4 regions of the Methylobacterium radiodurans genome follow, and region 2 is predicted to be linked to each of the others. Evidence: predicted binding sites of a transcription regulator. Region 2 holds the regulator's gene; each other region holds the start of a gene.
What was found. Region 2 encodes PhoB, which activates phosphate uptake and scavenging genes when phosphate is short. Its sites were predicted from a motif close to TGTCATNNANCTGTCAT; they were not measured.
Positions count from the first base shown of each region.

Region 1: the regulator PhoB is predicted to act here: its motif matches at 1,087-1,103, upstream of DK427_RS02615 (Orn/Lys/Arg family decarboxylase).
Region 3: the regulator PhoB is predicted to act here: its motif matches at 2,581-2,597, upstream of DK427_RS03600 (acid phosphatase).
Region 4: the regulator PhoB is predicted to act here: its motif matches at 5,964-5,980, upstream of DK427_RS17755 (alkaline phosphatase D family protein).

Region 1 covers NZ_CP029551.1:592,247-599,871, reverse strand. Annotated here, with positions in the region: gene DK427_RS02615 (Orn/Lys/Arg family decarboxylase) at 1-1,011, opposite strand, end outside; gene DK427_RS02610 (HD-GYP domain-containing protein) at 1,220-2,608, shown strand; gene DK427_RS02605 (alpha-D-glucose phosphate-specific phosphoglucomutase) at 2,666-4,291, opposite strand; gene scpA (methylmalonyl-CoA mutase) at 4,533-6,695, shown strand; gene DK427_RS02595 (Rne/Rng family ribonuclease) at 7,413-7,625, shown strand, end outside.
Region 2 covers NZ_CP029551.1:4,393,071-4,400,695, forward strand. Annotated here, with positions in the region: gene DK427_RS20600 (50S ribosomal protein L11 methyltransferase) at 1-895, shown strand, start outside; gene DK427_RS20605 (ribosome modulation factor) at 944-1,126, shown strand; gene DK427_RS20610 (aminopeptidase P family protein) at 1,182-3,035, shown strand; gene DK427_RS20615 (protein-disulfide reductase DsbD domain-containing protein) at 3,090-5,243, shown strand; gene phoB (phosphate regulon transcriptional regulator PhoB) at 5,544-6,245, opposite strand; gene phoU (phosphate signaling complex protein PhoU) at 6,263-6,979, opposite strand; gene pstB (phosphate ABC transporter ATP-binding protein PstB) at 7,026-7,625, opposite strand, start outside.
Region 3 covers NZ_CP029551.1:801,040-808,664, reverse strand. Annotated here, with positions in the region: gene DK427_RS03605 (TonB-dependent siderophore receptor) at 1-1,497, opposite strand, end outside; gene DK427_RS03600 (acid phosphatase) at 1,616-2,527, opposite strand; gene DK427_RS03595 (alpha/beta fold hydrolase) at 2,677-3,540, opposite strand; gene dapD (2,3,4,5-tetrahydropyridine-2,6-dicarboxylate N-succinyltransferase) at 3,545-4,411, opposite strand; gene DK427_RS03585 (cyclic nucleotide-binding domain-containing protein) at 4,518-4,970, opposite strand; gene DK427_RS03580 (response regulator transcription factor) at 5,055-5,738, opposite strand; gene DK427_RS03575 (L,D-transpeptidase family protein) at 5,983-6,549, shown strand; gene DK427_RS03570 (MarR family winged helix-turn-helix transcriptional regulator) at 6,688-7,128, shown strand; gene DK427_RS03565 (YggS family pyridoxal phosphate-dependent enzyme) at 7,143-7,625, opposite strand, start outside.
Region 4 covers NZ_CP029551.1:3,798,861-3,806,485, reverse strand. Annotated here, with positions in the region: gene mfd (transcription-repair coupling factor) at 1-2,858, shown strand, start outside; gene DK427_RS17760 (UbiH/UbiF family hydroxylase) at 3,141-4,346, shown strand; gene DK427_RS17755 (alkaline phosphatase D family protein) at 4,360-5,913, opposite strand; gene DK427_RS17750 (hypothetical protein) at 6,014-6,301, opposite strand; gene DK427_RS17745 (hypothetical protein) at 6,889-7,152, opposite strand; gene DK427_RS17740 (sensor histidine kinase) at 7,303-7,625, shown strand, end outside.

The DNA of each region.
Region 1 (7,625 bases), 1.7 Mb from region 2:
CGCGTCGTAGATCGTGCCGTCGTAGGTGCACTGCTCGATTACCGCGACGCGGAACGGGCGTTCCTTGCGCCACGCGTCGCGGTCCTTCACCAGCGGGTTGTTCCGGATCTTCTCGCGGATGCGCGTCTCGTCGAGCGCCTCGTGGTAGATCGGCCCGATCAGCCCGTACGCATTCCGGTCCGTCTCCAGGAAGATCGGGATGCCGCCGCCGAGGAAGAGCGCCCCGTGATGGGCCGCCTTGTGGTTGTTGCGGTCGAACAGCACGAGGTCGCCCTCGGCCACCAGCGAGGACAGCACGATCTTGTTCGAGGCCGAGGTGCCGTTGAGGACGAAGTAGGTCTTCTCCGCGCCGAAGATCTGGGCGGCCTCCTTCTGGGCCTTCAGGGCCGGACCCTCGTGGGTAAGGAGGTCGCCGAGATCGAGCACCGAATTGTCGAGGTCGTCGCGAAAGATCGCCTCGCCCAGATGCTCGACGAAGATGCGGCCGATCGGCGAGCGGTTGTAGAAGATGCCGCCGTTGTGGCCCGGGCAGGTCCAGAGCTGGTTGCCCTTCTCGGCGTAGTCGACCAGCGCGCCGAAGAACGGCGTCTTCAGGGTCTCGGCGTACTGGGTCACGCGGCTGACGAGGCCGCGGGCGATGAATTCCGGCGTCTCTTCGGCCAGGAAGATGTAGCCGTCGATGAAGTCCAGGAGCTCTACGGGTATGTCTTCGAGCCGCTTGCGCCGGACCATGATGACGATCGGCATCTCCAGGCCGCGCTTGCGCATCATGTCGATGAGGGCGGCGGCCTTGCCGTCGAGGCCGCGCTTGCCCCAGTCCACCACGAGGCAGCCGACCGCGGCGTCGGTCTGCACGGCGATGGCCGCGTCCTCGACGCGGCGGGCCCGCACCACCTCGAAGCCGCGCTGCTCGACCGCCGCCACGATCTGATCGACCCGCGCGCCCTCCAGATCGCCCGGATCGAAGGTCGGCGTGCACATCAGCACGGTGAAGCGGCGGTGGAAGTCCATGGGCGGGCTCCTGTCGGTCGGCGTCGGCGGGGAGATAGGGCCCCGCCCGGACTCGGCAGGCTTTCGGGCGCGGAGATGACAGCGGGATGACAGGCCGCGCGCCGCAAGTCTCCGTTGACCATCCGGCGCATCGGTCCCGCGCGCCGCAACGCTTTGGTCAGGCCCCGAGGACGAAGGTCCGCAAGGGACAGGGCGGGGCACGGCGATGATGCGGGTGGTGACGGACGGCGAGGCGGGGACCGGGACGGTCCAGTTCTCGGAACTGCTCGGCGCGCTGAGCCACGCCCTCGACCTGACCGAGGGGCAGCCCGCAGGGCACTGCGTGCGGGCGACCTGGATCGGCTTCCAGATCGGCCGGCAGATGGGCCTGCCGGAGCTGCAGCTCTGGGAACTCTACCACACGGTGATGCTGAAGGACCTCGGCTGCTCCAGCAACGCCGCACGCATCTGCGAGCTGTACCTGTCGGACGACCTCAGCTTCAAGCGCGACTTCAAGACGGTGAGCGACAGCCTGCCGAAGGTGCTGGGCTTCGTCTTCTCGCATACGGGCCTGAAGGCGGGCCTCGCCGAGCGCTTCCGGGCAGTGCTCAACATCCTGCAGAACGGCGGCGCGATCGTCGACGACCTGATCCAGACCCGCTGCCAGCGCGGTGCCGAGATCGCCCGGGCCCTGCGCTTCCCGCCCGCCGTCTGCGGCGCCATCCACGCCCTCGACGAGCACTGGAACGGCGGCGGCCGGCCCGACCGGCTCGCCGGGCCCGCCATCCCGCTCTACGCCCGGGTGGCGCTCCTCGCCCAGGTGGTCGACGTGTTCCACACCGCGGCCGGCCGCGCGGCGGCCGTCGCCGAGGTGCGGGCACGCGCCGGCACGTGGTTCGACCCGCAGGTGGTGGCCTGTTTCGAGGCGGCCGCCGCCGAGCCGGGCTTCTGGGAGACGCTGGCCTCCCCGGACGTGGAGGCGGCCGTCTTCGCGCTGGCGCCGCGCAGCCCGATCGCGGTGGACGAGGATTATCTCGACGACATCGCCCGCGCCTTCGCGCAGATCATCGACGCCAAGAGTCCCTTCACCTCGGGCCATTCGGAGCGGGTCGCGGTCTATGCCGACCTGGTGGCGGCCGAACTCGGCTACGCCCCCGAGCGGCGGCGCTGGCTGCGCCGCGCCGCCCTGCTGCACGACATCGGCAAGCTCGGCGTCTCGAACGCGATCCTCGACAAGAACGGCAAGCTCGACGACGCGGAATGGCAGGACATGCGCAACCACGCGGTCCTGTCCGAGACCATCCTGGCGCGGGTGTCGGCCTTCCACGAGATCGCGCTGATCGGCGGCGGCCATCACGAGCGACTCGACGGCAAGGGCTATCCGCGAGGTCTCAAGGGCGAGGAGATCGCGCCTGAGACCCGCATCGTCTCGGTGGCCGACGTGTTCGACGCGCTCACCGCCGACCGGCCCTACCGCAAGGCAATGCCGGTGGAGAAGGCTCTCGCCATCATGCGAAGCGATGTCGGCACCGCCTTCGACCCGGACTGCTTCGCCGCGCTGGAGCGGGCGATCGCCGGCCTGGAGGCGGGATTGCCGCAGATGCGGGCGGCGGCGTGAGCCGCATCGCTTCCCCTCGGCTACGGAGGGGAAGAACGGTTCGGGCCCGAATCCGCCTCAGGTCACCACGCTCGGCTCGCTCCGGCCGGTGATCTCGGCGATCTGCGCGATCGCGCGGGCGGCCTCGACAACCGGGGCGAGCACCGTCGCCGGGTCGGCATCGTGCGTGTCGCGGTCGTAGCGCTCGATATAGACCCGCAGCGTCGCCCCGGCGGTGCCGGTGCCCGACAGGCGGTAGACCACCCGCGCATCCTCGGCGAACCCGATGCGGATGCCCTGCCGCTCGGTCACCGAGCCGTCGACCGGGTCGACGTAGCGGAAGTCGTCGGCGCTCGCGATCGTGAGGCCGGCGAAGCTCTGCCCCGGCAGGGTGCCGAGCCTGTCGCGCAGGCCCTGCATCAGCCGCTCGGCGGCCGCGCTCTCGATCTCCTCGTAATCGTGCCGGGTGTAGTAGTCGCGCCCGAAATCCGCCCAGTGCGCGCGCACGATCGCGTCCGCCTGCTCGCCCGTGTCCGCCAGGATGTCGAGCCAGAGCAGCACCGCCCAGAGCCCGTCCTTCTCGCGCACGTGGTTCGAGCCGGTGCCGGCGCTCTCCTCGCCGCACAGCGTGATCAGCCCGGCGTCCAAGAGGTTGCCGAAGAATTTCCAGCCGGTCGGCGTCTCGTAGGCCTTGATCCCGAGCTTGGCCGCGACCCGGTCGGCGGCGCGGCTCGTCGGCATCGAGCGGGCGATGCCGGCGAGCCCGCCCGCGTAGCCCGGCGCCCGGTGGGCGTGGGCGGCCAGGATCGCGAGGCTGTCGCTCGGCGTCACGAAGAGGCCGGGCGCCACGATCATGTTGCGGTCGCCGTCGCCGTCCGAGGCCGCGCCGAAATCGGGGGCGTCTGCCCCATGCATCAGGTCGAACAGCTCACGCGCGTGGACCGGGTTCGGGTCCGGATGGTGCCCGCCGAAATCCTCCTGCGGCACGGCGTTCACCACGGTGCCGGGGGCCGCCCCCAGCTCCCCCTCCAGGATCGCCTTCGCGTAAGGGCCGGTGACCGCGCTCATCGCGTCGAAGCGCATGCGGAAGCCGCCCGCGAACAGAGCCCGGATCGCCTCGAAATCGACGAGCTCGCGCATCAGCGCCGCGTAGTCGGCGACCGGATCGATCACCGTGACGCTCATCCCCTCGACCGTGACGTCGCCGAGCTGGTCGAGATCGAGTTCGGGCACGTCGGCGATGCGATATTCGGTGATTGCCTTCGCCCGCTCGAAGATCGCCGCGGTGACGCTCTCGGGGGCCGGTCCGCCGTTCTTCGTGTTGAACTTGATGCCGAAATCGCCCTCCGGCCCGCCCGGATTGTGGCTCGCCGAGAGCACGAGGCCGCCGATCGCCCCGTGTTTCCGGATCACGCAGGAGGCGGCCGGCGTCGAGAGCAGGCCTCCCTGACCCACCAGCACCCGCCCGAAGCCGTTGGCCGCCGCGATCTTGATCGCGGTCTGCACCACCTCCCGGTTGAGGAAGCGTCCGTCGCCGCCGATCACCAGGGTCTGGCCGTCCTTGTCTGCGATCGTGTCGAAGATCGCCTGGACGAAGTTCTCGACGTAGTTCGGCTGCCGGAAGACCGGCACCTTCTTGCGCAGGCCCGAGGTGCCGGGCTTCTGGTCCGGGAAGGGTTGGGTCGGAACGGTCTTGAGGGCCATCGGGCTCGGCTCTTCCTGCGGGACGCGTCGTCGTGAAGGCGCACCACGGCCGGGCGCGAACCTCGGCCGTAACGAGTAGGGCGACACCGGCCCGTTTCAATGGATCCGGGCGACAGCCGAACGGCGCCAGTCATGCGGCCTCCGCCGGACGGGGAGTAGCCCGCACCCGAACCGTCCTTATAATGCACGTCAAACCGCCCCGAACGGGGCTGACGCCTGCCCCTCGCCCGAGTCCTGCACGATGTCCCGCATCCCGAACTTCGCCGAGGTCCCGTTCTCGGGCGATCCGCTGCCGGTCCCGCCGCCCGCCGCCGGCGAGGCCTGGATGAGCCCGGAGGGCATCCCGGTGAAGCCGGCCTACGGGCCCGCCGACCGCGAGGGCTTGGAATTCCTGCACACCTATCCGGGCCTCGCGCCGTACCTGCGCGGGCCCTACCCGACCATGTACGTCACCCAGCCCTGGACGATCCGGCAGTACGCGGGCTTCTCCACGGCCGAGGATTCGAACGCCTTCTACCGGCGCAACCTCGCGGCCGGGCAGAAGGGCCTCTCGGTCGCCTTCGATCTGGCCACACACCGCGGCTACGATTCGGACCATCCGCGCGTCTCGGGCGATGTCGGCATGGCGGGCGTCGCGATCGACTCGATCTACGACATGCGGACCCTGTTCTCGGGGATCCCGCTCGACGAGATGACCGTCTCGATGACGATGAACGGCGCGGTGCTGCCCGTTCTCGCCCTCTACATCGTGGCGGCCGAGGAGCAGGGCGTGCCGCCCTCGAAGCTCGCCGGCACCATCCAGAACGACATCCTCAAGGAGTTCATGGTCCGCAACACCTACATCTATCCCCCCAAGGGATCGATGCGGATCATCTCGGACATCTTCGCCTACACCTCGGCCAACATGCCGAAGTTCAACTCGATCTCGATCTCCGGCTATCATATGCAGGAGGCCGGGGCTACGAACGACCTCGAACTTGCCTACACCTTGGCCGACGGCGTCGAGTACATCAAGGCGGGGCTCGCCGCGGGCCTGACCATCGACCAGTTCGCCCCGCGCCTGTCCTTCTTCTGGGCGATTTCGACGAACTTCTTCATGGAGATCGCCAAGATGCGGGCCGCGCGCCTGATCTGGGCGAAGCTCGTCAAGGAGTTCGAGCCGAGATCCGACAAGTCGCTCCCCTTGCGCACCCATTCGCAGACGTCCGGCTGGTCGCTCACCGCGCAGGACGTGTTCAACAACGTCACCCGCACCGCCATCGAGGCGATGGCTGCGACGCAGGGGGGCACGCAGTCGCTCCACACCAACGCGCTCGACGAGGCGCTGGCCCTGCCGACCGACTTCTCGGCCCGGATCGCGCGCAACACCCAGCTCTTCCTGCAGCAGGAGAGCGGCACCACCCGCATCGTCGATCCGTGGGGCGGCTCGTACTACGTCGAGCGGCTCACCGCCGACATCGTGGCCCGCGCCTGGGAGCATATCCGCGAGGTCGAATCGCTCGGCGGCATGGCCAAGGCGATCGAGGCCGGCATCCCGAAGCTCCGGATCGAGGAGGCGGCCGCCCGCGCCCAGGCCCGGATCGATTCGGGCCGGCAGACCATCGTGGGCATCAACAAGTTCAAGCCCGACGACGAGATGAAGATCGAGCTCTTGCGCGTCGACAACGGCAACGTGCGCACGCTCCAGATCGACAAGCTCAAGCGCCTGCGGGCCGAGCGCAACCAGGCCGACGTGGACGCGGCGCTCGCCGCCCTGACGCAGGCGGCGGACGGGGCTGGCAACCTGCTCGAACTGGCGGTCAACGCCGCGCGGGCCAAGGCTACGGTCGGCGAGATCTCCGAGGCGCTGGAGCGGGCCTGGGGCCGGCACCGGGCCGAGATCCGCTCGATCTCGGGCGTCTACAAGCGGGAGGTCGGCGGCATGTCGCCTGTGGTCGAGAAGGTGCGCGGCCTCGTCGAGGCCTTCGAGGAGAACGACGGGCGCCGCCCCCGCATCCTGGTGGCCAAGATGGGCCAGGACGGGCACGACCGCGGCCAGAAGGTGATCGCGTCCGCTTTCGCGGATCTCGGCTTCGACGTGGATATCGGACCGCTCTTCGCCACGCCCGCGGAGGCCGCGCGGCAGGCGGTGGAGAACGACGTGCACATCGTGGGCGTCTCCTCGCTCGCGGCCGGCCACCTGACGCTGGTGCCGGAATTGCGGGCGGCGCTGGCCGAAGCGGGCCGCGACGACGTGATGATCGTTGTCGGCGGCGTGATCCCGCCGGGCGACTACGACGCGCTCTACGCGGCGGGCGCCTCGGCGATCTTCCCGCCCGGCACTGTCATCGCGGAGGCCGCCGTGAAGCTGATCGAGGAGCTGAACGGGCGGCTCGGCTACGGGGCGCGGGCGGCGGCGGAGTAGGGGCGGCGCTCGCGCGAACCTGCCCTCCGCGAGATCATGGTCGCACGGCGGGACTGAACACGCGTCGCGTTCCCCCTCCCCCGCGGAGAGGGGGGAGCATTCGGCAGCCGTAAGCGCACCCAGCGGGGTTTGCGCGGCGTCCCGCGCCTTCCTTGGGCCAAGCTCAAGCTTTAGCCATGCCTCCGGCGGCCCTTGCCAAATCCCTGCGACGATCTGTAATGATAACGACCCCTTCCCGGTCCCGCCGGTCGCGTTCGCGGCCCGCGGGCGTGCCGAACTCATACACGCTTCGGTCGCGTCCTCGCCGTCGGTTCTCCGCGGCGGCCGTCGGAATCTCAGTCAGGCCGGGGGGTGTCGGCTCAAGCGTCGGTCTCCGGCGCACGGTTTTTTTCGGATTCACGGCCGGCCCGAACCGGTCGAGATGTCTTCGCGAGGTCGGGGAAAGGATGGACGGACGCACAGCATCGGTTGCCGTTGCTTGTGCCGCAGGCGCGCATGCCTCGCGTGGCGCCGGTTCGTCCCTCCCTCCGGCCAGGTTCAACCCCAGGCACGCGCATGCGTGCCGCTCGGCGGTTGGCGCCAATCCCTTCCGTTCAGACCCCGCGGCCTCGGCGACGAGGCCGGTACGAGCGCGCCCCACGGCCTCGCGGCCGGGGGCGGCTCCACCGGGATTCGGGCTCAGGAGAGCGACGTCGGCCGCCATGTCGAAAGTTCGTCATGGCCAACAACAAGATGCTCATCGACGCGATGCACCCGGAGGAGACCCGGGTCGTCACGGTCCACGGGTCTAGGGTCGAGGAGTTCGACTTCGAAGCCGCCAACCGGCGCCAGCTGCGCGGCAACATCTACCTCGCCAAGGTGACGCGCGTGGAGCCCTCGCTCCAGGCCGCCTTCGTGGAGTACGGCGGCAACCGCCACGGCTTCCTCGCC
Region 2 (7,625 bases):
CCGTCCGACGCACGTCCTGCGCCTGATGACCGACGAGCGCTCGGCGCGGATGATGACGGACCTGCTCGGCGAGATGTTCGACCCGACCGAGACGGCGGTGGCCGCCTTCGAGGCCGAGGACGGCGTGACCTGGCGGCTGGAGGCCTACTTCGCCGACGAGCCCGACGAGGATTACATTCGCGAACTGATCCGCCCGGTCGTCGGCGACGGGGCGGACGCGGCCGAGTTCCGCAGCATCGACCAGCAGGACTGGGTGCGCGCCTCGCTCGAAGGGCTGAAGCCGGTGCGGGCCGGCCGCTTCCTCGTCCACGGCGCGCACGACCGCGAGTCGGTGCGGCCGAACGACCTCGCCATCGAGATCGAGGCGGCCTTGGCCTTCGGCACCGGCCATCACGGCACCACGCTCGGCTGCCTGCGCGCGCTGGTCGGCGAGCTGAAGAAGGGCCGCCCGGCCCATGTCCTCGATGTCGGCACCGGCACCGGCATCCTGGCCTTCGCCGCCGCCAAGGCGCTGCACGGCACGGTCGTGGCGGGCGATCTCGACCGCGAGGCGGTGATCACCGCCCGCGCCAATGCCCGGCTCAACGGGCTCGGGCCCTATCTGCGGCTCTACCACGGCGGCGGCGTGCAGCACGCCCTCGCCAACCGGCCGCGCCGCTTCGACATCGTCTTCGCCAACATACTGGCGCGGCCGCTGAAGCGGCTCGCCCCGAGCCTGACCGCTGTGGTCGCCGACGACGGCGCGCTGATCCTCTCCGGGCTGATCGAGCGCGATGTGGCGGGCGTGCTCTCGACCTACCGCCACCGCGGCTTCCACCTCGTTCGCAAGGGCGTGATCGAGGGCTGGGTCGCCCTGGTGCTCCGCCGCGGCGGTGCGGCGCCGCGCCCGCGCTGATTTCGGCAGGGGCCTGAAACCCGGCCCGTCCGCCCGCATTCTGTCCGCATGAGCGAGCGGCATCCCTCCCCGTCCGATCCCGCCCAGGAAGGCGCCCGGGCTCGCGCCCACGGCCGCCCGAAGGATGCCTGCCCCTACTCGGCGGGATCCCCCGAGCGCCGCGCCTGGCTGGAAGGCTACGACGGCGCCCCGATCGAGCGCGCGCCCGACCTGCCCACAGACCGGGCCTGACGGCAGCGCGTGCCCGGGCTGTTGCGGCCCTGGCCCCGGCGGCCATACTGGGCGCATGAGCGAGCGCCGCCGTTTCCAGACCTTCGACGATCCGAGCCACCGAAAGGGCCCCGAACGGGTCGCCGCGCTCCGCGCCGCCCTGCGCGAGGCGGGCGTGGACGGGTTCGTGGTGCCCCGCGCCGACGAGCACCAGTCCGAGTACGTGCCGGCCAATGCCGAGCGGCTCGCCTGGCTCACCGGCTTCACCGGCTCGGCCGGAACGGCCGTCGTGCTCGCCGACCAGGTCGGCCTCGTGGTCGACGGCCGCTACACCCTGCAGGCGCCCGAGCAGGTCGATCCCGCCACCGTCACCGTGGTGCCGCTCGCCGAGCACAGCGTCGAGGCCTGGATCGGCCGGAATCTGACATCCGGCGCCGTGCTGGGCTACGATCCCTGGCTGCACACGCCGGACGGCGTCGCCCGCCTGGAGCGCGCCGCCGAGCGGGCCGGCGCCAGCCTGAAGGCCTTGGCCCAGAACCCGGTCGACCTCGCCTGGGCCGGCCGGCCGAAGCCGCCGGCCGGTCCCGTGGTGCCGCACCCGATCGCCCAGGCGGGCGAGCAGACGGCGACCAAGCTCGCCCGCATCCGGACCGAGCTGGAGGGCGCGCGCTGCGACGTCCTCGTGATCTCGGACCCTCACAACCTCGCCTGGACCTTCAACCTGCGCGGTGCGGATGTCGGCCACACGCCGCTCGCGCTCGGCTACGCGATCGTGCCGCGGGAGGGCGCGGCTCGCCTGTTCCTGACCTCACCGCGGATCGATCCCGCCCTGCGCGAGGCCCTGACGCCGCTCGCCGAGATCGAGCCGCGCGCGGCCTTCGAGGACGCGCTGGCGGGCCTCGGCTCGGTTCGGGTGCGCCTCGACGCGGCAACGGCCGCCGCGGCATTGCGCAGCCGCATCGAGGCCGCGGGCGGCACGGCCGATGTCGGGCGCGATCCGGTCACCGCCATGAAGGCGGTGAAGAACCCGACCGAGATCGCGGGCGCCCGCGCCGCCCACCGCCGCGATGGGGCGAGCGTGGTGCGCTTCCTCGCCTGGCTCGACGCGCGGGCGGCGGCGGGCGGCCTCACCGAGATCGCCGCCGTCGAGGCGCTGGAGGCGTTTCGCGCGGCCGGAGGGGATCTGCGCGACGTCTCCTTCCCGACCATCTCGGGCTCCGGCCCGAACGGCGCGATCGTTCACTACCGCGTGACGCGGGCGACCGACCGGGCCGTGAATCCGGGCGAGCTGTTCCTGATCGATTCGGGCGCGCAGTACCCGGACGGCACCACCGACATCACCCGCACGGTGGCGGTGGGCGAACCGACGCCTGAGATGCGCGATCGCTTCACCCGCGTGCTCAAGGGCCACGTCGCGATCAGCCGCGCGGTTTTCCCGAAGGGCACGACCGGCGCGCAGATCGATGCATTCGCCCGCCTCCCGCTCTGGCAGGCCGGGCTCGATTTCGACCACGGCACCGGTCACGGCGTCGGCAGCTTCCTCTCGGTGCACGAGGGTCCGCAGCGCATCGCCAAGACCGGCACCGTGGCGCTGGAGGCCGGCATGATCCTCTCGAACGAGCCGGGCTATTACCGGGCCGGCGCCTATGGCATCCGGATCGAGAACCTCGTCCTCGTGGAGCCGCGCGAGATCGCGGGCGGCGAGCGGCCGATGCTCGGCTTCGAGACGCTGACGCTGGCCCCCTACGACCGGCGCCTGATCGACGCGGATCTCCTCGACGCCGCCGAGGTCGCCTGGATCGACGCCTACCACGCGCGCGTCCGCGAGACCCTGTCCCCGTACCTCGACGCGGAGGCCCGCGCCTGGCTCGACCGGGCGACGGCGCCGCTGGCTCCCTCTGAGGGGACCTCCGAGGCGCCCGCCGCCTGACCGCGACGACGCGGGGACGCCCGCGGGCGCGCCGCTCATGCTAGAGACCAGCGCATGATCCGGCTCCTCGCCCTCCTCGTCCTCCTGGTCTCGTCGTCCACCCTCGCCCAGGGGCTGAAGGCGCCCAAGGACCTCGTCCGAGCGAGCCTCGTGGCCGAGCCCGCGGGCGTGCGGGCGGGCGAGACCTTCTGGCTCGCCGTCCGCATGGCGATGAAGCCCGGCTGGCACGTCTACTGGCGCAATCCCGGCGATTCCGGCCTGCCGCCGGAGGTGATCTGGACCCTGCCCGCGGGCTTCTCGGCCGGGCCGATCCGCTGGCCGGCGCCGGAGCGCATCCCGGTCGCGACGCTGATGAACTACGGCTACGAGGGCGAGGCGGTGCTGCTCGTCCCCGTGACTCCGCCGCCGAGCCTCGACCCGGCGAGCCCGGTGCGGCTCGCCGCCAAGCTCAGCTACCTCGTCTGCGAGACCGAGTGCGTGCCGGGCGCCGCCGACCTCGCCCTGACGCTGTCGGTGGCGCGCGAGGCCGTGCCCGATCCTGGAGCCCGCGACCTCTTCGCCCGCGCCCGCGAGGCCCTGCCGGTCCCCTCCCCCTGGCCGGCGCGGCTGTCGCGCGAGGGCGATAGCCTCGTGCTGAACCTCGACGCGGCGGGCCTGCGCCCCGAGACCGTCGGCAAGGCGGCCTTCTTCCCCTACTCGGAGACCGCGCTCGACAACGCCGCCGAGCAGGCGCTCGCGGTCGATGCGAGCGGCATCCATATCACCCTCACCCGCGCCAACCCGGCCGAGCCCGCCCCCGCGACGCTGCCGGGCGTGCTGACGATCGAGCAGGATACGGGCAGCGGCCCGGTGCGCCGCGCGTTGGCGATCGGCGAGGAGGCGCCCCCGCCCGCGCCGAGCCAGATCCCCGCGGGTGCCGCACCGGCGACGCCGACCGTCTCCGGCGACGAGGCGCCGACGCTGCTGGCCGCCGCGCTGCTGGCCTTCCTCGGCGGCCTCGTCCTCAACCTGATGCCCTGCGTCTTCCCGGTCCTCTCGATCAAGGTGCTGGGGCTGGTGAAGCACGCGGGCGAGCGGCCCGAGCGCGTGCGTCTGCACGGGCTCGCCTACACGGCGGGAGTCCTGGCGAGCTTCCTCCTGCTCGCCGGCCTGCTGATCGTCCTGAAGGGCGGGGGCGCCGGGCTCGGCTGGGGCTTCCAACTCCAATCGCCGGTCTTCGTGGCGGCGCTGGCCTACCTGCTCCTGGCGATGGGCCTCAGCCTGTCGGGGGCGGTGCATCTCGGCGGCCGCGTCGCCGGGATCGGCGATCGCCTGACCCGGCGCGCGGGGCTCGAGGGCTCGTTCTTCACCGGCGTGCTGGCGACCGTGGTGGCGACGCCCTGCACCGCGCCCTTCATGGGCACGGCGGTCGGCTTCGCGCTGACCCAGTCGGCGCCTGCCGCGCTCCTCGTCTTCGCGAGCCTCGGGCTCGGCCTCGCCCTGCCCTTCCTCCTACTCACCCTTTGGCCGGCCGCGCTCCGCCTGATGCCGCGGCCGGGCGCCTGGATGGACGTGCTGAAGCAGGCGCTCGCCTTCCCGGTCTACGCCACCGTGGCCTGGCTCGTCTGGGTGCTGGCCCAGCAGGTCGGGCCGCAGGGCCTGCTCGCGGCCCTGTTCGGCCTCGTCCTCGTGGGCTTCGCGGCCTGGGCCTGGGAGCGCGGGCGCGACAGTGCGGCGCTCCCGGCCCGCGCCGCCCGCGGCCTCGCCGTGCTGGCGGTGATCGGCGCCGCGGCGATCGGCCTGACGCTCGGGCAGGACCGCGCCACCGCGGCCGCCGAGATGCGGGCGGAGGGCGTCGAGCCCTTCTCGCAGGGCCGCCTCGACGCGCTGCTCGCCGAAGGACGGCCGGTCTTCGTGAACATGACGGCGGCGTGGTGCATCACCTGCCAGGTCAACGAGCGCATCGCGCTCTCGACCGGGGCGGTCCGCGCCGCGATGCGTGCGCGGGGTGTGGCCTACCTCAAGGGCGACTGGACCAACCAGAACCCCGAGATCACCCGCCTGCTGGAGCGGCACGGCCGCAGCGGCGTGCCGCTCTACCTGCTCTACACCGGCCGGGCCGAGCCGCACGTGCTGCCGCAGATCCTGACCGAGGGCGGCGTGCTCGGCTGGCTGGAACGGGTCGGACCCGAGCGAAGCGCGGCGGAGGGCGTATCAGGGAGGGGCTGAGGGGCGTTCATACACCGGTCGGTCATCCGTCTGGATCCCGCGCATCCCTCTCCCCGCCGTGCGGGGAGAGGGCTTCGGCGACCCTGTCGTCGTCGAAGCGAGGCGGCGCATCGATCCCGGAGGGATCGACCCGATGGTGAGGGGGCGGCTCAGGCACAGCCTCTTCCGTTTAAGCCCCCTCACCGCCGCTGCGGCTTCGCCTCCGCTTCCTGTCTGCACGACAGGGTGCAGACAGGCGTCTCCCCGCGCGCGGGGAGAGGGAGAGCCGCGGGTGGATGAAGAGGATCTACCGGAACGCCCTCACGCCTCAGCGGAAAACGTCTCGTCGAAGGCGTAACCCGAACCCCGCACGGTGCGGATCGGGTCGGGCTGGCGCGGGCGGTTGAGGGCCTTGCGCAGGCGGCCGACATGCACGTCGACCGTGCGCTCGTCGATGTAGACGTCGTGGCCCCAGACCCCGTCGAGGAGCTGCTCCCGCGAGAAGACCCGACCGGGGCTCTGCATCAGGAACTCGAGCAGCTTGAACTCGGTGGGTCCGAGATGGATCTCGTGCCCGCTGCGGCGGATGCGGTGGCTCACCCGGTCGAGCTCGATGTCGCCCGCCGCCAGGAGGTCGGCGACGTGGGCGGGCTTGGCCCGGCGCAGGAGCGCGCGCACCCGGGCGAGCAGCTCCGGCACCGAGAACGGCTTGACGATGTAGTCGTCCGCGCCCGTGCCGAGGCCGCGGATGCGGTCGCCCTCCTCGCCCCGGGCGGTCAGCATGATGATCGGCAGGCGCTCGGTCTCGCGCCGCGCCCGGACCCGGCGGCACAGCTCGATCCCCGAGAGGCCGGGCAGCATCCAGTCGAGCAGGATCAGGTCGGGCTGCTGCTCGGCGAGCTTCAGCTCGGCCTCGTCGCCGCGCGCCGCCGCATCGACCTCGAAACCCTCGGCCTCGAGGTTGTAGCGCAGGAGCGTGGTCAGCGCCTCCTCGTCCTCGACGATCAGGATACGCGTGCGCATGCGGGGACTCTGGATACTCAGCCCTGTCCGGGCGTGACGGTGGCGTAGTTCGAGGCGTCGTTCTTCGGCCGGTCGCCGGTCGGCGTCTCGCCGGTGGCGAGGTACTGGATCGTCTCGGCGATGTTGGTGGTGTGGTCGCCGATGCGCTCGACGTTCTTGGCGCAGAACAGCAGGTGCGTGCAGAACGAGATGTTGCGCGGATCTTCCATCATGTAGGTCAGGAGCTCGCGGAACAGCGAGTTGTAGAGCGCGTCGATCTCGCCGTCGCGCTCCCAGACGTCCTGCGCGGCCTTCACGTCGCGGCTGCCGTAGGCGTCGAGCACGTCCTTGAGCTGGCCTTCCGCGAGGTCGCTCATGTGCTGCACGCCCAGGATGATCTTCTGGCCGACCGCCTGGTCGCTGATCGCCACCACGCGCTTGGCGACGTTCTTGGCCAGATCCCCGATCCGCTCCAGGTCGCCCGAGACGCGGATCGCCGAGATCGTCTCGCGCAGGTCGATGGCCAGCGGCTGGCGCTTGGCGATGAGGAGGACCGAGCGCTCCTCGATCTCGTGCTGGAGCGTGTCGAGCCGCTTGTCGGCCGCGATCACGGCCTGCGCGAGCGTCGCGTCGCGGCGCACGAGCGCGTCGGTCGCCTCGGTCACCATCTTCTCGGCGATGCCGCCCATCTCGGAGATCGAGCGGCGCAGGTTCTCCAGATCGGCGTCGTAGGAGCTGACGATGTGACCGGGCATGGCGGTGTCCTCGGGACGGGAGATCGGGCGTGAGGCAGGCCGAGGCTCAGCCGAAGCGGCCGGTGATGTAGTCCTGCGTCTGCCGCTTCTCCGGGTTCATGAAGATGCGGTTGGTCTGGCCGAACTCGACGAGCTCGCCGAGGTACATGAAGGCGGTGAACTGCGAGATGCGGGCCGCCTGCTGCATGTTGTGCGTGACGATGGCGATGGTGAACTCGTCGCGCAGCTGCTCGATCAGCTCCTCGATGCGGCCCGTCGAGATCGGGTCGAGGGCCGAGGTCGGCTCGTCGAACAGGATGACTTCCGGGCGCTGGGCCACCGTGCGGGCGATGCAGAGGCGCTGCTGCTGGCCGCCGGACAGGCCCATGCCGGACTGCTTGAGCTTGTCCTTCACCTCGTCCCAGAGCGCGGCCTTGCGGAGCGCCGACTCGACCCGGGCATCGAGTTCGGACTTCGGCAGCTTCTCGTAGAGGCGCATGCCGAAGGCGACGTTGTCGTAGATCGACATCGGGAAGGGCGTCGGCTTTTGGAACACCATGCCGACGCGCGAGCGCAGCTCGTTCAGGTCGATCCTCGGGTCGAGGATGTTCTCGCCGTCGAGCAGGATCTGCCCTTCCGCGCGCTGCTCCGGATAGAGGCTGTAGAT
Region 3 (7,625 bases), 1.9 Mb from region 2:
GCCGGTCCGCGTGCTCTGGGAAACGAAGTCCTGCCGGCCGGTCAAGGTCAGCACGAATCGGTCGAACTTCGCCTGCTCCTGTAGGTAGATGCCGACCTGATCCAGGGTCTGGAACGAGGCCGCGGTCAGGGCCGGCTTCGGGATGAAGGTGCGGTAGCGGAAGTTCGAGAAGTCGGTGACGCCCGTCAGATCGAGATCGGGGACGTTGAAGTTGAAACCGGACCGGCGGGTGTAGTCGTAGCGCTGATAATCGATACCGCCCAGGATCGTGTGCGCGACCGGTCCGGTGATGGCATGGCCCTCGAACTGGTTGTCGAGCGTGACCGCGTGCAGGTCCTCGATGAACAGACCGGCGTAGCGCTGCGCTGACAGGCCGGTAATGCCGGTGATCTCCGTGTAGGGGAAATCGCCGTTGACGCCGTAGTAGCGAAAATTCTGGCGGAAGATCAGGTCTGGCGAGAACTTGTGCTCGAATGCGTAGCCGACCCGGTACTGCTGCGTGGTGAAGGCGTTGAAACCCGGGTCGCCCTGGTAGAGCCGCGAGACCACGAAACCCGGGAAGTTGACGAAGGCCGCTGTGCCGGGTGCCTGCGTGCGCTGGAACTCGGTCAGCAGCGTGAAGGTGGTGTCGGCGCTGGGCTTCCAGGTGAAGGAGGGCGCGATGTAGGCCCGGTCGTCGGTCGCACCCGGCAGGAAGGTGTCGGACTGGCGCACGAGACCGGTCAGCCGGTAGGCCATCGTGCCGTCGGAGCCTTCGATCGGACCGCCGAGGTCGAAATTACCCTGGTAGCGGTCGTAGTTTCCGCCTTGGAACCAGACCTCCCCGAACCGGGTGAAGACCGGCCGCTTCGTCGTCACGTCGACGATGCCGCCGGGCGAGCCGAGGCCGTAGAGACCGGAGGCGGGGCCGCGCAGGATGGTCAGCGCTTCCGTGCCGTAGGGCTCGATGCGGGGCACGGCGAGGCCGACGCCGGGCTGGCGCAGCCCGTCGCGGTAGATGCCGTTGTAGGTCACTTGGAAGCCGCGGATATAGAACGCGTCGAAGCGCGGATCGAACCCGAACACGTCCGTCGAGGTTCCGGGCGCGTAGGCGAGCGCCTCGTTGACGGACTGCACGTTGCGGTCGTTCAGCTGCTCCCGGGTGACGACGCTGACCGATTGCGGCGTCTCGATCAGCGGCGTGTTCGTCTTGGTCGCCGTCGGGCTGACTTTCGCGGTGTAGCCCACGACGCCGCTCGGACCGCCGCCCCCGCCGCTGGTGGCGGCGCTGTCGGCACCCGGGCCGAGGGGCCCCGCCTCGACGATGTCCCCGCCACCCGGTCCCGGCTCCACCCGTTGGGCGGGCTGCGGCGGCGCCGGCCTGCGCGGGCCAGCAGCCCGAGCCTTCGGCTTCGCGGCCTCTACCGAGATCTGGTTGAGCTGGATGCTCTGCTGGGCTGCCGCCGGCCCGGTGACGAGCAGCGAGGCGAGAGCCGCGAGACGGGCGGGCTGGGACATAAAACCTCGGGCGGGAAACGTCACGGTTACCCGAGGTTTAGCGGTCAAGCTTGCGTGATCAACCCGAAAACGTGATTGAAATCACACACTTGGAACGGTTCAAAAGTCTGCCGTACGCTCAGAACTGAAGAGCGGGCGCGGCGAGCACGTCGTTCTCGCGGGTGCAGATCGCCTCCGCCGGAGCGGGTCCCTTGCCGTCGAGCGCCTTGGCGAGCTCGGCCCGGGCCTTGTCCATGTCGGCACGGAAATCGGCGCTGCCCATCAGCGCGGCGAAGATCGCCGCACCGTTGGTGCGGCCGGCCGCGACGTCGGTGAGCCAGTGCACGCCGCACACGATCCGGCTCTCGCCGTAGACGCGCCCGCGGGCGAGGATCGCGCTAGTCTTCTCGGGGACCAGGGCCGCCATCATCAGTGCGTAGGACCAGCCCTGCGTGGCGTGCCCGGACGGATAGCTGAAGCTGTCGGTGAGCTGCTGGGTCCGCTGCACGCAGATCGGCGCGTCGTTACCGACGAAGGGCCTGAGGCGCCGGTAGTGCAGCTTGGGCGCCTTGGTGCCGCGGGCGATGTCGAGCCGGGCGCGCTCGAACAGGTTGATCACCGCGGGCACGCGCGCCGCGTCGATCTTGGTGCCGAGCACGCAGGCGTAGGTGTCGAGGATGGCCGAGGCGCCCTCCGCCACGTCGCTCGCGGCCAGATCCCAGCGCGGGCTCCCCTTGAGGCCGCGCGTCGTGTTGAAGGCCGCCCGGTCGGCGTTCTCCAGGGGCGAGTGGCTCGCCGGCGGCGGCGACAGGATCTTCACCGTGTCCGGAGCTGCGGCCTCGCTGAGGTAGGGCTTTGCCGCGGGCTTGCCCGGCTTCAGCGTGTCCACGCCGACCGAGGGGGCGGATTGTGGGCCCGGCGCGGCGGTCTCGGGTGGCATGGCCGGCTTCGGGGGCTCCGCGCGGGCCGGAAGAGAGGCCAGGAGCGAGGCCGTCGAGAGAGCGAGGGCCAGGCGTGCCGGCCCGGTGCGGAAGGCAGAGAGACGGAGCATCGGGTTCAGCGGCGTCACGATCCTGAGATTTTTAGAATCATACGAGGGGTTTCACGACGCGCCTATGGCAGCCGACAGGGCTCAAGCAACTTCGGCGGCATTCATGATACAAAACCGACCGGATCTTGCGTTTCTGCCAAGCGCGACTCTCAGCCCAGGGCGCGGATCGCTGCGGCTACGGCCTCCGGATGCTCCTCGTGCGCGCTCAGGGCGCCCGGAACCTGGACGGCGCGCACGCGGTCGCTGGCGGCCAGCGCGTCCATCTCGGCGCCCGAGCGGCGCGGGGCGCGCTCGGGCCGAAGCATCTGAACGGGCGAGAGTCCGTCCCGAAACAGGGCGAGGAAATCCTCCCGGGTGCCGACCGGATCGAGGCCCCCCGTGACGAAGGCCGCCGTACCGAAGCGCCCGTTGCGCTGGCGCGTGACGGCATGCTTCGCCCGCACCAGGGCCGGCGTGACGCGCTCCGGATCGGCGTAGACGTGGGCGCGCATCATCCGGGCGATGATCGGCGGGCTGATGTTGAGGCGGTAGAGCGCGTCGCCGAGGAGCGGCGCCTCGACGGCGCGGCGGATCCGGCCGAAGAGCGGCTCACGCCCGGGCATGGCGGTCGGCAGCGGGCCGCGCCAAGTGGGCGCGACGAGCGCAAGCCGGCCGAACAGGCCGGGATGGCGGGCGGCGGCCGCGACGAGGTAGCCCGCCGCGTGGCCCGCCCCGATCCCGAGCGCGTAGGGGCCGGGCAGGGCGGTGACGAGCGCGTCGAGGAAGGCGTGCAGCGTGTCCGGGTTCAGCGGCATGCGCGGGCGCGGGCGCGCGCCGAAGCCCGGCCAGTCCGGGACGAGGCAGCTGTGGTCGCCCGCGAGCGCCTCGGCGAGGCCGTGCATCTCGGCTCGGGCCGAGATGGTGGAGAGCGCCGGCAGCAGCAGCGCCGCCGGCCCGTCGCCCAGGACGTCGACCGGGGTGGGGCAGGGGCGCCCCGAGACCGTGAGGTCGAGGTGGCGGGTCTCCTGCCGCACGGGGTCAGTCGCGCAGGAGGTCGTTGATGCTGGTCTTGGCGCGGGTCTGCGCGTCCACCCGCTTCACGATCACCGCGCAGTAGAGCGCGGGGCCGGGCGAGCCGTCGGGGAGCGGCTTGCCGGGGAGCGCGCCCGGAACGACCACGGAGTAGGCCGGCACCCGGCCGCGGAAGACCTCGCCGGTCTCGCGGTCAATGATCTTGGTGGAGGCGCCGATGAAGACGCCCATGGAGAGCACCGCGCCCCGCTCGACCACGACGCCCTCGACCACCTCGGAGCGCGCGCCGATGAAGCAATCGTCCTCGATCACCACGGGGCCGGCCTGGAGCGGCTCCAGCACGCCGCCGATGCCGACGCCGCCGGACAGATGCACGTTCTTGCCGATCTGCGCGCAGGAGCCGACCGTCGCCCAGGTGTCGACCATGGTGCCCGAGCCGACATGCGCGCCGAGATTGACGAAGGACGGCATCAGGATGACGCCCGGCGCGATGTAGGCCGAGCGGCGCACCACGGCGCCCGGCACCACGCGGAAGCCCGCATCGCGAAACCGGTTCTCGCCCCAGCCCTCGAACTTCGAGGGCACCTTGTCCCAGGCCGGCGCGCCCGCGGCGCCCGCGGGCACCGCGACCATCTCGTTGAGGCGGAAGGACAGCAGCACCGCCTTCTTCAGCCACTGGTTGACCTGCCAGCCCTCGCCGGTCTTCTCGGCGACCCGGGCCTTGCCGGCGTCGAGCAGGTTCAGGGCCTCGTCCACCGCCTCGCGCACCGGGCCGCGGGTGCCGGTGTCGATGGAGGCGCGCTCCTCCCAGGCGTTCTCGATCGTGCGCGCGAGATCGGCGTGGGCTTCCGTGCGGGCTTGGGCCTCGGACATGGGTCTTCCGGTCGGTTGCTGGCGTGAATCGCGCCCGTGCTTACAGAGCCGGCCCTGGCCTGTCACCTTCGGTGGACGGGGGAGGGGCGGGAAGCGGGGAGGGCGCTCAGCCGGCCGCTAGCAGGCCGCGCACCCGCTCCAGGCCCTGCGAGAGCCCGGCCAGATCCTCGGCCAGCGCGTCGTGGATCGCGGCGGCCGCGTCCGGAAACTCCTCCAGCACACGCCGCATCAGGGCCGGGGTGATGCGCAGCACCGATGTCGGCTCGGCCGCGCGCGCATCGCCCGGCCGCTCGCCGCGCACGAACAGGGCCATCTGCCCGATCAGGGCGGCGCGGCCGGCCTCGACCGGCGCGGCGCCCGCCGCCTGCGGCACCAGCACGACTCTTCCCGAGACGACGACGAAGCCCCCGTCGGTGGCCTCGCCGCGCCGGAACAGGATCTCGTCCGGAGCGAGGTCGCGCCGCTCGGCCGCGAAGGAGAGGAGCCGCAGGGCGTCGCGCCCGAAGAAACGGAGGAGGGGGGCGGCGGCGAGAACCGCGATGTCGTCGTCGATCGCCAAAGCCCCGGGTCTCCGGCCTCTCACATGAGGACGGGTTCTAGCCGAACCGAGCCCTGCGCGCACGACGCACGGGCACGAAAAATGTCAGGGCAGCAGCTTGTAGCCGCCGGCCTCGGTCACGAGGATCGCGGCGGTCGCGGGGTTCGGCTCGATCTTCTGGCGCAGGCGGTAGATGTGGGTTTCCAGGGTGTGCGTGGTGACGTGGGCGTTGTAGCCCCAGACCTCGGCGAGCAGCGTGTCGCGTCCCACCACCTCGCGGCCGGCCCGGTAGAGGAAGCGCAGGATCGCGGTCTCCTTCTCGGTGAGCTTCAGCTTCGAGCCGCGCTCGCCGACCAGCAGCTTGGCGCCCGGCCGAAAGGTGTAGGGGCCGATCTGGAAGACGGCGTCCTCGGAAGCCTCGTGGCTGCGCAGGTGCGCCCGGATGCGGGCGAGCAGGATGCCGAACTTGAAGGGCTTGGTGACGTAGTCGTTGGCGCCGGCCTCCAGGCCCTCGACCGTGTCCTCCTCCGAATCCTGGCCCGTCAGCATCACGACGGGACCGCGATAGCCGTTGCGGCGCATCTGGCGCACGGCCTCACGCCCGTCCATGTCGGGCAGGCCGACATCCATCACCGCGAGATCGATCCGGTGCTCGGCGACGGCCTCGACCGCGGCGGCCGCGCCCGCGACGGCCACGACCGTGAACTCATCGTAGGCGTCGAACTGCTCGGTCAGAGTCTCCCGCAGGATCGCGTCGTCGTCGCAGATCAGGAGGCGGTAGGCGTTCATCCGTCCAACTCTCAAAGGCCCGCTCGATGAAGGCCGGGCCGAGGAGCGGCGCGCACGGCCCCTGGAAGCGGGAACCGGGCTCGCCCATACGAACCCCCTGGCTCCGGAACCGCGGGTCCGGGCATAGGCACCAGCATAATGCGCAGCTCGCGGTTGTGAATTGGCTTGCGCACAATTCTTCATACTGTCTGTCCGCGCCGGCCTCAAGGGCCGCCTCCGCCTGGTCCGAGACGAGGTTCCGCCCATGAAACCGACCCGCCCGGCACGCGCGCCGACCGTGTCAACGACCCTGAGGACGCTGCGGGTGCGGGCCGGGTCCGGGGACCGGCGGCGTGGCCAGATCCTGGTGCCCGGCGGTGCGATACCCTGCGCGCTCGGCGCGGCCGGGATCGTGCGTGCCAAGCGCGAGGGGGACGGCGGCTCGCCCCGCGGCAGCTTCCGCCTGCTCGGCGGCGCCTACCGGCACGACCGGCTCGGCCTTCGTCCCGTCACCGCCCTGAAGCTGCGCCGGACCGGACCGCAGGACGGCTGGTGCGACGACCCGCGCGACCGGCGCTACAACCGGCCGATCCGCCTGCCCGCGCCGGGGGTGAACCACGAGCGGATGTGGCGCGACGACGGCCTCTACGACGTGGTGATCGATCTCGACTACAATCGCGGCCCGATCCGCCCGCGCCGGGGTTCGGCGATCTTCCTCCACGTCGCCCGGCCGGGCTTCCGCCCGACCGAGGGCTGCGTCGCCCTGCGGTTGCCGGACCTGCTCCGGCTGCTCCGTCGGGTCGGGCCGCACACACGTTTGCGGATCGTCTGAAACGGGCACCGTAGTTCATCATCTAGACGCACACGCCCCGCGTGTGCCTTAACGGCCAAGATCCGGCACAGCCCGAGGCGATGTCGGCGCGAGGAGATCCCGCCCCATGTCCGTCGCCGCAACGACCGAGCCGACGCGGTGAAGAAGGCCGGTCGCTTGCGGCTGATTCCGAGCCCCTGCCACTGCCTCGGCGTCCGGCAGGCCGCCCGGCACATGACGCTCCTCTACGACCGCCACCTCGCCGAGATCGGGCTGCGGGCGACGCAGTTCTCCGTGCTGATGGTGCTCGATCAGGCGGGGCCGCTCGCGGTGAACGAACTCGCGCTGTTCCTGGTGCTCGACCGGACCGCCACCGGGCGCGCCCTGCGCCCGCTGTCCCGCGACGGCCTCGTGGAGATCGGGCCGGGCCACGACGGGCGCACCCGGGCGCTCACCCTCACGGAGGCGGGCCGCGTCAAGCTGGAGGCGGCCTACATCATCTGGAAGCGCGCTCAGGACGAGTTCGAGGCGCAGTACGGCGGTGTCACCGAGGCCGAGGCCCTGCGCCTGTCGCTCGCCCGGGTCATCGGGCGGGCCTGATCAGGCCCGCCGCCTCAGACCTTGCGGGCGCGGGCGCCGAAGATCGCCGTGCCGACCCGGACATGGGTCGCGCCGAGCTGGATCGCCGCCGGGTAGTCGGCGCTCATGCCCATCGAGAGGATCGGTAGACCGTGCCGCTCCGCGATCCGCGCCAGCAGGGCGAAGTGGGCTGAGGGCGGGTCCTCGACGGGCGGCACGCACATCAGGCCCTGGATCGCGAGGCCGTGGGTGTCGCGGCAGGCGGCGAGGAGCCCGTCGACCTCGTCCGGTGCGACCCCGCCCTTCTGCGGCTCGTCGCCGGTGTTCACCTGGATCAGGAGCTTCGGTGCCCGGCCGGCGCGGGCGATCTCCTTGGCGAGCGCCGCCGCGAGCGAGAGGCGATCCACGGAATGGATCACGTCGAACAACTCGACCGCCTCCCGGGCCTTGTTGGACTGGAGCGGGCCGACGAGGTGCAGCTCGACATCCGGGTAGCGCGCCTTGAGGTCGGGCCACTT
Region 4 (7,625 bases), 590 kb from region 2:
TCGTGCCGATGAGCGAGGTGCAGCTCACCACCGAGACGATCCGGCGCTTCCGGCAGGGCTACATCACCAGCTTCGGCGCCGTGACCCGCGACGACCGTCTCTACGAGACGGTGAGCGAGGGCCGCCGCTACAGCGGCCTCGAGCACTGGATGCCGCTCTTCTACGACAAGCTCGACACCCTGTTCGACTACGTGCCGGGCGTGCCGCTGATCTTCGACCCGCAGGTCGAGGACGCGGTCTCGGAGCGCATCGCCCTGGTCCAGGACTACTTCCAGGCCCGCGAATCGGCCCTGAAGACACCGCAGGCGGGCGTGGCGCCCTACAAGCCGCTGCCGCCCCGCGCGCTCTACCTCACCCCGAACGAGTGGAAGGAGCGGGTCGGCGCCACCCGCGTCGCGCAGCTCAGCCCGTTCTCGGAAGCCGAATCCTCCGCCCGCCGGGTGATCGATTGCGGGGCCAAGCAGGGCCGCAATTTCGCGCCCGAGCGCCAGAGCGAGGACACCAGCGTGTTCGACGCGGCGGTGGCGCATATCCGCGACCTGCAGGCCTCCGGCCACCACGTCATCCTCGGCGCATGGTCCGACGGCTCGCGCGACCGGCTCTGCGGCGTGCTCTCGGACCACGGCTTCCGCAAGCCCGTGGCGATCACCCGCCTCACCGACATCTACGCGCTCAAGCGCGGCACCGACGCCGCGGTCGCGGTCTGGGGCCTGGAGGCCGGGTTCGTCGCGGGCGAGCTCGCGGTCGTCTCCGAGGGCGACATCCTGGGCGACCGGCTGGTGCGCCAGAAGCGCAAGGCCAAGCGGCCCCAGGACGTGATCCTGGAGGTGCAGGCGCTCCAGCCCGGCGACCTCGTGGTCCATGCCGACCACGGCATCGGCCGCTTCGTCGGCCTCAAGACCATCACGGCGGCCGGCGCCCCGCACGATTGCCTAGAGCTGCAGTACACAGGCGGCCTGCTGCTCCTGCCGGTCGAGAACATCGAGCTGCTGACCCGCTACGGCTCGGAGGATTCGGAGGTCGCGCTCGACCGCCTCGGCGGCGGCGCCTGGCAGGCCCGCAAGGCCAAGATGAAGCGCCGCATCCTCGAGATGGCTGGCGAGCTGATCAAGGTCGCGGCCCAGCGCTTCGTGCGGCAGGCCCCGCGCCTGCATCCGCCGGAGGGACTCTACGGCGAGTTCGCGGCGCGCTTCCCCTACGACGAGACCGAGGACCAGGCCAACGCCATCGACGCGGTGCTCACCGACCTCAACGCGGGCCGGCCGATGGACCGACTGGTCTGCGGCGATGTCGGCTTCGGCAAGACCGAGGTGGCGCTCCGCGCGGCCTTCGCCGCCGCCATCTCCGGCAAGCAGGTGGCGGTGGTGGTGCCCACCACGCTCCTCGCCCGCCAGCACTACCGGACGTTCGCCGAGCGCTTCAAAGGCCTGCCCGTCCAGGTGGCCCAGCTCTCGCGCTTCGTCTCGGCGGGCGAGCTGAAGCAGACCCGGGCGGGGCTGGCGGCCGGCACCGTCGACATCGTGGTCGGCACCCATGCGGTGCTCGCCAAGAATATCGCCTTCAAGGATCTCGGCCTGATCATCGTGGACGAGGAGCAGCATTTCGGCGTGGCCCATAAGGAGCGGCTGAAGACGCTCCAGGCCGACGTGCACGTGCTGACCCTCTCGGCGACCCCGATCCCGCGCACGCTCCAGCTCGCCATGACGGGGGTGCGCGAGCTGTCGATCATCGCCACGCCCCCGGTCGACCGGCTGGTGGTGCGCACCTTCGTGACGCCGTTCGACCCGCTGACCATCCGCGAGGCGCTGCTGCGCGAGCGCTATCGCGGCGGCCAGTCCTTCTACGTGGTGCCGCGGATCGAGGATCTGGCGGAAGTGAAAAAATTCCTCGACGCCGAGATGCCCGAGATCAAGGTCGCGGTGGCCCACGGCCAGATGGCGGCGGGGCAGCTGGAGGACGTGATGACGGCCTTCTACGAGGCCAAGTTCGACGTTCTGCTCTCGACCACCATCGTGGAATCGGGCCTCGACATCCCGACCGCCAACACGCTCATCGTGCACCGGGCCGACATGTTCGGCCTCTCGCAGCTCTACCAGCTGCGCGGCCGCGTCGGCCGCTCGAAGGCGCGCGCCTACGCGCTGTTCACGACGCCGGCGAACCGCCAGCTCACCGCCCAGGCCGAGCAGCGCCTGAAGGTGCTGCAGAGCCTCGACACGCTCGGCGCCGGCTTCCAGCTGGCCTCCCACGACCTCGACATCCGCGGCGCTGGCAACCTCCTCGGCGACGCGCAGTCCGGCCACATCAAGGAGGTCGGCTACGAGCTCTACCAGCAGATGCTGGAGGACGCCGTCACCGCCCTGAAGGCCGGCATCGAGGACGTGCCGGAGGAAGCGTGGTCGCCGACCATCGCGCTCGGCGCCCCGGTGACGATCCCCGAGACCTACGTGGAGGATCTGGGCGTGCGCCTCGCCCTCTACCGACGGCTCGCGACCATCGAGAACGACGCCGAGATGGAGAGCTTCGGGGCCGAGCTGATCGACCGGTTCGGGCCGCTGCCGCCGGAGGTGGAGCAGCTCCTGAAGATCGGCACGATCAAGCTCCTCTGCCTGGAGGCCAACGTCGAGAAGGTGGAGGCCGGGCCGAAGGGCGTGGTGGTCCACTTCCGCGAACGGAGCTTCGCCAACCCGCAGGGTCTGGTGGCCCTGGTCGCCGAGCAGGGCTCCTTCGCCAAGGTGCGGCCCGACATGAGCGTGGTCTTCATCCGCGAGCTCACCACGATCCCGGCCCGCCTGAAGACCGCCACCGAGGTGCTGCGCAGCCTCGCCGGCATCGCCCGCAAGGCGAGGAAGGCGGCTTAGCCCCGCCGCTCTCCCTCCCCCTTCTGCGGGGGAGGGTGGGCCGGCCGTCAGGCCGGGTCGGGAGAGGGGAACCCGGCGAGCGGATGAGGCTGTGCCCGTCATGACAGTCGCGGCCATACCTGGGATCGGGCTCCCCTCTCCCGACCCTCTTCGGGGGCCACCCTCCCCCGCAGAGGGGGGAGGGAGCGCGCGCGCCGCGGCATCGGGGCGCCCGCGACGGAACGGTCGCGTGAACCTATCTCACCGCGTAAGACACCGCGTTCTTCGCCGGAGGCCCTCCCCGTGACCGATACCCGCACCGAGGTCGCCGTCGTCGGCGCGGGCGCCGCCGGGCTCGCCGCGGCGCTCGTGCTGGCGCAGGCCGGCGTCTCGACCGCCCTCGTCGGCAGGCACGCCCCCGTGGCGGACGGGCGCACCGTGGCGCTCCTCGACGGATCGGTGCGCTTCCTCGACGCGCTCGGCGCCTGGGGCGCGATCGCGCCCCAGGCCGCGCCGCTCGCCGTGCTGCAGATCGTGGACGATACGGGGAGCCTGTTCCGGCCGCCGCCCGCCCGCTTCCACGCCACCGAGATCGGCCTCGAGGCCTTCGGCTGGAACGTCGAGAGCGCGGGCCTCGTCGAGTCGCTGCGCGCCCGGGCGCGCGAGACGCCGAACCTCGCGCTGATCGAGCGCGATGCGGAATCCTGCGCGGCCGGCGAGGCGGAGGCCCGCCTCACGCTCGCGGACGGCGGCGCGGTCGCGGCTCGCCTCGTCGTGGCGGCGGACGGTGCCCGCTCGCGCCTGCGCGCGGGCAGCGGCATCGCCGTGCGGGACTGGTCCTACCCGCAGGCGGCGCTGACCACGATCCTGGCCCACGACCGGCCGCATCGCGACGTCTCGACCGAGTTCCACACGAGGAGCGGCCCGTTCACGCTCGTGCCGCTGCCGGGCGGGCACCGCTCCAGCCTCGTCTGGGTCACGGACACCGCGCGGGCCGAGGCGCTCGCCGCGCTCGACGACGACTCCCTCGCCGCGGCGATTGAGGCCCAGGCCAAGGGCATGCTCGGGCGGATGCGGATCGATGGGCCGCGCGGCCGGGTGCCGATGCGGGGCCTCGCCGTGGCGAGCCCGGTGGCGCACCGCCTCGCCCTGATCGGAGAGGCGGCCCACGTCTTCCCGCCGATCGGCGCGCAGGGGCTGAATCTGGGCCTGCGCGACGCCGCCGCCCTGCGGGACGCGGTGCGGGCGGCCGTGGCGGACGGGCGCGATCCCGGCGCCCGCGCGGCGCTGGCCGGCTTCGCCCGGAGCCGCCGCCGGGACGCGGCGTTGCGGACCGCGGTCGTGGACGGGCTCAACCGCAGCCTGCTCACCGCGCTGGCGCCGCTCGACGCCCTGCGCGGCCTCGGCCTCGTCGCCATGCAGACGGTGGGGCCCCTGCGGCGCGCGGTGATGCGGGAGGGCGTGCTGCCGCGCTCCGGCGTGCCGGAGCTGATGCGGGCGGGCCGCTGAAGCTTGCCCGGCCTCATGCCGGGTCGAGCACCGTCCGCCACAGATCCGCGTCGGCCGCGTCCTTCAGCGTCACGGTCATCTGCCCCGTGGCGCCCGCGATCGCGACGTGGCCGAAGAACTGGTAGCCCTCGGCCGGCGAGAGGTTCTGGCGCCCCGCCGGCGGTGCCTTCACGAAGCGCAGCTGCGGGCCGAACGTGTCGTCGAGCTTGGCCGGCCCGAAGGTGCCGGCGTGGAGCGGGCCCGAGACGAACTCCCAGAACGGCGCGAACTCTTGGAAGTGGGCCCGGTTCGGGTCGTAGTGGTGCGCCGCCGTGTAGTGCACGTCCGCGGTGAACCAGACCGTGTTGCGGATGTCCTGGTCGCGGATGAAGCGCAGCAGGTCCGCGATCTCCAGCTCCCGCCCGAGCGGAAGCCCGTCGCCCTGCGCCACCGCCTCCGAGCCGAACCTCCGGTCGGTGTCGTAGGTGACGATCAGCCCGAGCGGCATGTCGGCGGCGATCGCCTTCCAGGTCGCGCGGGAGGCCTTCAGCTCCCGCTTCAGCCAAGTGAGCTGCGCGGGCCCGAGGAACTGCGTGCGCGCGCTCGGCTCGGTTTCGTCGTTGGCGCCGTTGGGCCCGCGATAGCTGCGCATGTCGAGCAGGAACACGTCGAGATGGGGTCCGTACGAGACCCGGCGGTAGACGCGCCCCGGCTCGGCCGGCTCGAAGCGCATCGGCATGTACTCGTGGAAGGCGCGGGTGGCGCGCGCGGCGAGCACGAGGCTGTTGGCCGCCGTGTAGCCGCGGCGGCGGTGCTCGGCCCGGGTCAGCGGCTCGCCCGGCCACCAGTTGTTCGTGACCTCGTGGTCGTCCCACTGGGCGAGGATCGGGATCTCGCGGTTCATCGCGAGCACGTTGCGGTCGAGGAGATTGTACTTGTAGGCGCCGCGGAACTCGGCCAGCGTCTCGGCGGGCTTGGCCTTCTCCTCGGTGACGATGTTGCGCCAGAGGCCACCGTCGGGGAGCCGGACCTCGGCCTGGATCGGCCCGTCGGCGTAGATCGTGTCGCCGGAATGCAGGAAGAAGTCGGGGCGGTTCCGCAGCATCGCGGCGTAGATCGTCATGCCGCCGCGGGATTCGTCGATGCCCCAGCCCTGGCCGGCGGTGTCGCCCGACCAGCAGAAGCTGACGTCGCGCCCTTGAGCCGGCGCGCTGCGGAAGCGGCCGGTGAGCGGCTCGCCCAGGATCGTCGGCTCGGCGAGGTTCTGGAGCCGCACCCGGTAATGGATGTCCTGGTCCGGCGGCAGGCCCTGCAGAACCGTCTTCACCGTGAGGTCGCTCTCCGGCAGGGCATCGACGAAGACGCCGCCGCCGATCTCGGTGAAGCGCTCGGTCGTCGCCCACTCGATCACCGCGCGGGACGGCCGGTCGGCCCGGGCCCAGACCACCGCCTCGCTGCCCGAGACGTCGCCCGATTGCAGGCCGTGGCTGAGCGCGGGCCGGTCGGCGGCGCGGCTGATCCCGGGGCGGGCCAGGGTGAGGGCGGCGGCGCCCGTGAGGACGCGGCGGCGGGTGAGGGGAGGGGACATCGGGCTCTCTCGCCGGGATCTCGGAACCGGGCGAGACAGAGCGCAGCCGTCTGACAGGGGGATGACGGGAGCCCCGCCCCCGCGGACGGGACCGGCGCGATCAGCGCCGCGGACGTCCGGACCAGCCCGCGGCCCAGGCCGGCGAGACGACGTCGCGGCGGGCGATGACCGGGGCGGGCTCGTGCAGCATCGGCGCGCCGAGGATCTGACCGGTGCCTTGGCGCTGCGAGTAGACGGAGCGGGGATCATGGTAAGGGTTGTTGACGAAGCTGCTCATGTGGCCACCGCCGGCCACCATGCGCTCACCACCCCCACCCTCGCCGGCCTGGGCTGCCAGGGGCAGGCCGAGAGCGGAGACCATCGCGGCAGTCACAACGATACGCTTCATCATGACGATCTATCCTTTTCGCTACAGTGATCGCGTCGATCTCCGAAGATCTTCGCCGATGAGCGGAATGTAGATCGGCATTTCTCAGCTGTTTGTGCGCCAAAACACCTGTTTATTCGTCTATCTTTAATCCTCGTCTGAGATTTACTCGGGTGAAGCAGCGCACATCGGAGTTCTGGTGCGCGCCCGCGTCGCAGGATTATTCGGCTTTGGACAGTACCCGCACGGGAGCGAGCGCCGGCCGGCGGCCGGCGCATCCACGCCCAAGTCATTCTAGACCAAGGTTTTTACGGCATCCGAGGGTGGCGATGCCGGATTGCAAGGTTTCGGCAGCGGCATCGGCTCAATAACTGTATGTGGAATACTGGTATACCAAACGGCGTGAGAGGGGCGAGTATTCGGGCGCGAGCGCGGGTTGCGACATGCGAACGCAGCGCTCCCGGGCCGGGATCCGGGCGGCGATCCGCATGGGTCCGGTGCGAGGCGCGCACGCCCCCATCTCTCCGCCAGACGGGGCTGCCGGCTTCCTGCAATGCGTTGATGCTGCACGATCGAGAAGGATCGGCCCTGCCGGGCGCGAGGGACGCTCAGGCGCCCGCCGTGCGCCGCATCGCCTCGACCAGCGTTTCGGTAAAAGCTTGCGCCTCCTCGCTCAAGTCGATCCCGGTCTCGCTCGCGGTGGCGAGGCCCCGGCGCTCCAGCTCGGCAACCCCCTCCGGATCGGCCTCGTGGCCCGCGCCGTCCTTCCGGATCACAGACGAGACGCGCTCGCCGCTGAGCAGACGGTGATAGGCCGCGAAGGCGAAGATCGAGAGTGCCTTGTCGGAAAGTCCCTGCGTGTTACCGGCCATGGTCGCGCCTCCTCCTGTTCGGCCGGTCAACGGGCGAGGGGAGTCGGGGGCTGCAGCGTCGAAGGGACGCGGGGGGACCGAAATGTGAAGGCCTGCGCGGGGCCGCCCGCATCGCACCGTCCGGCACGTCCTGCTATAGATACGGCCGTTATGGACCAGTGCTCCGCGGATCTCTCCCTTCGCCTGCGCCAGCAGGCGATCCTCTCCGAGTTCGGCGTCGAGGCCCTGCGCGGCGACGATTTCGACCGGCTGCTCCAGCGCGCGGCCGAGCTCTGCGCCGAGGGGATGGGCGCGCAGTTCTGCAAGGCGCTCGAATACCTGCGGGCTGAGGACACGCTGCTGGTGCGGGCCGGCGTCGGCTGGGGGCCCGAGGTGATCGGCAAGGCGACGGTCGGGGCCGACCTCGCCTCGCCCGCGGGCTTCGCCCTGAAGACCGGGCGCCCGGTGATCTCGAACCACCTCGACCAGGAGAC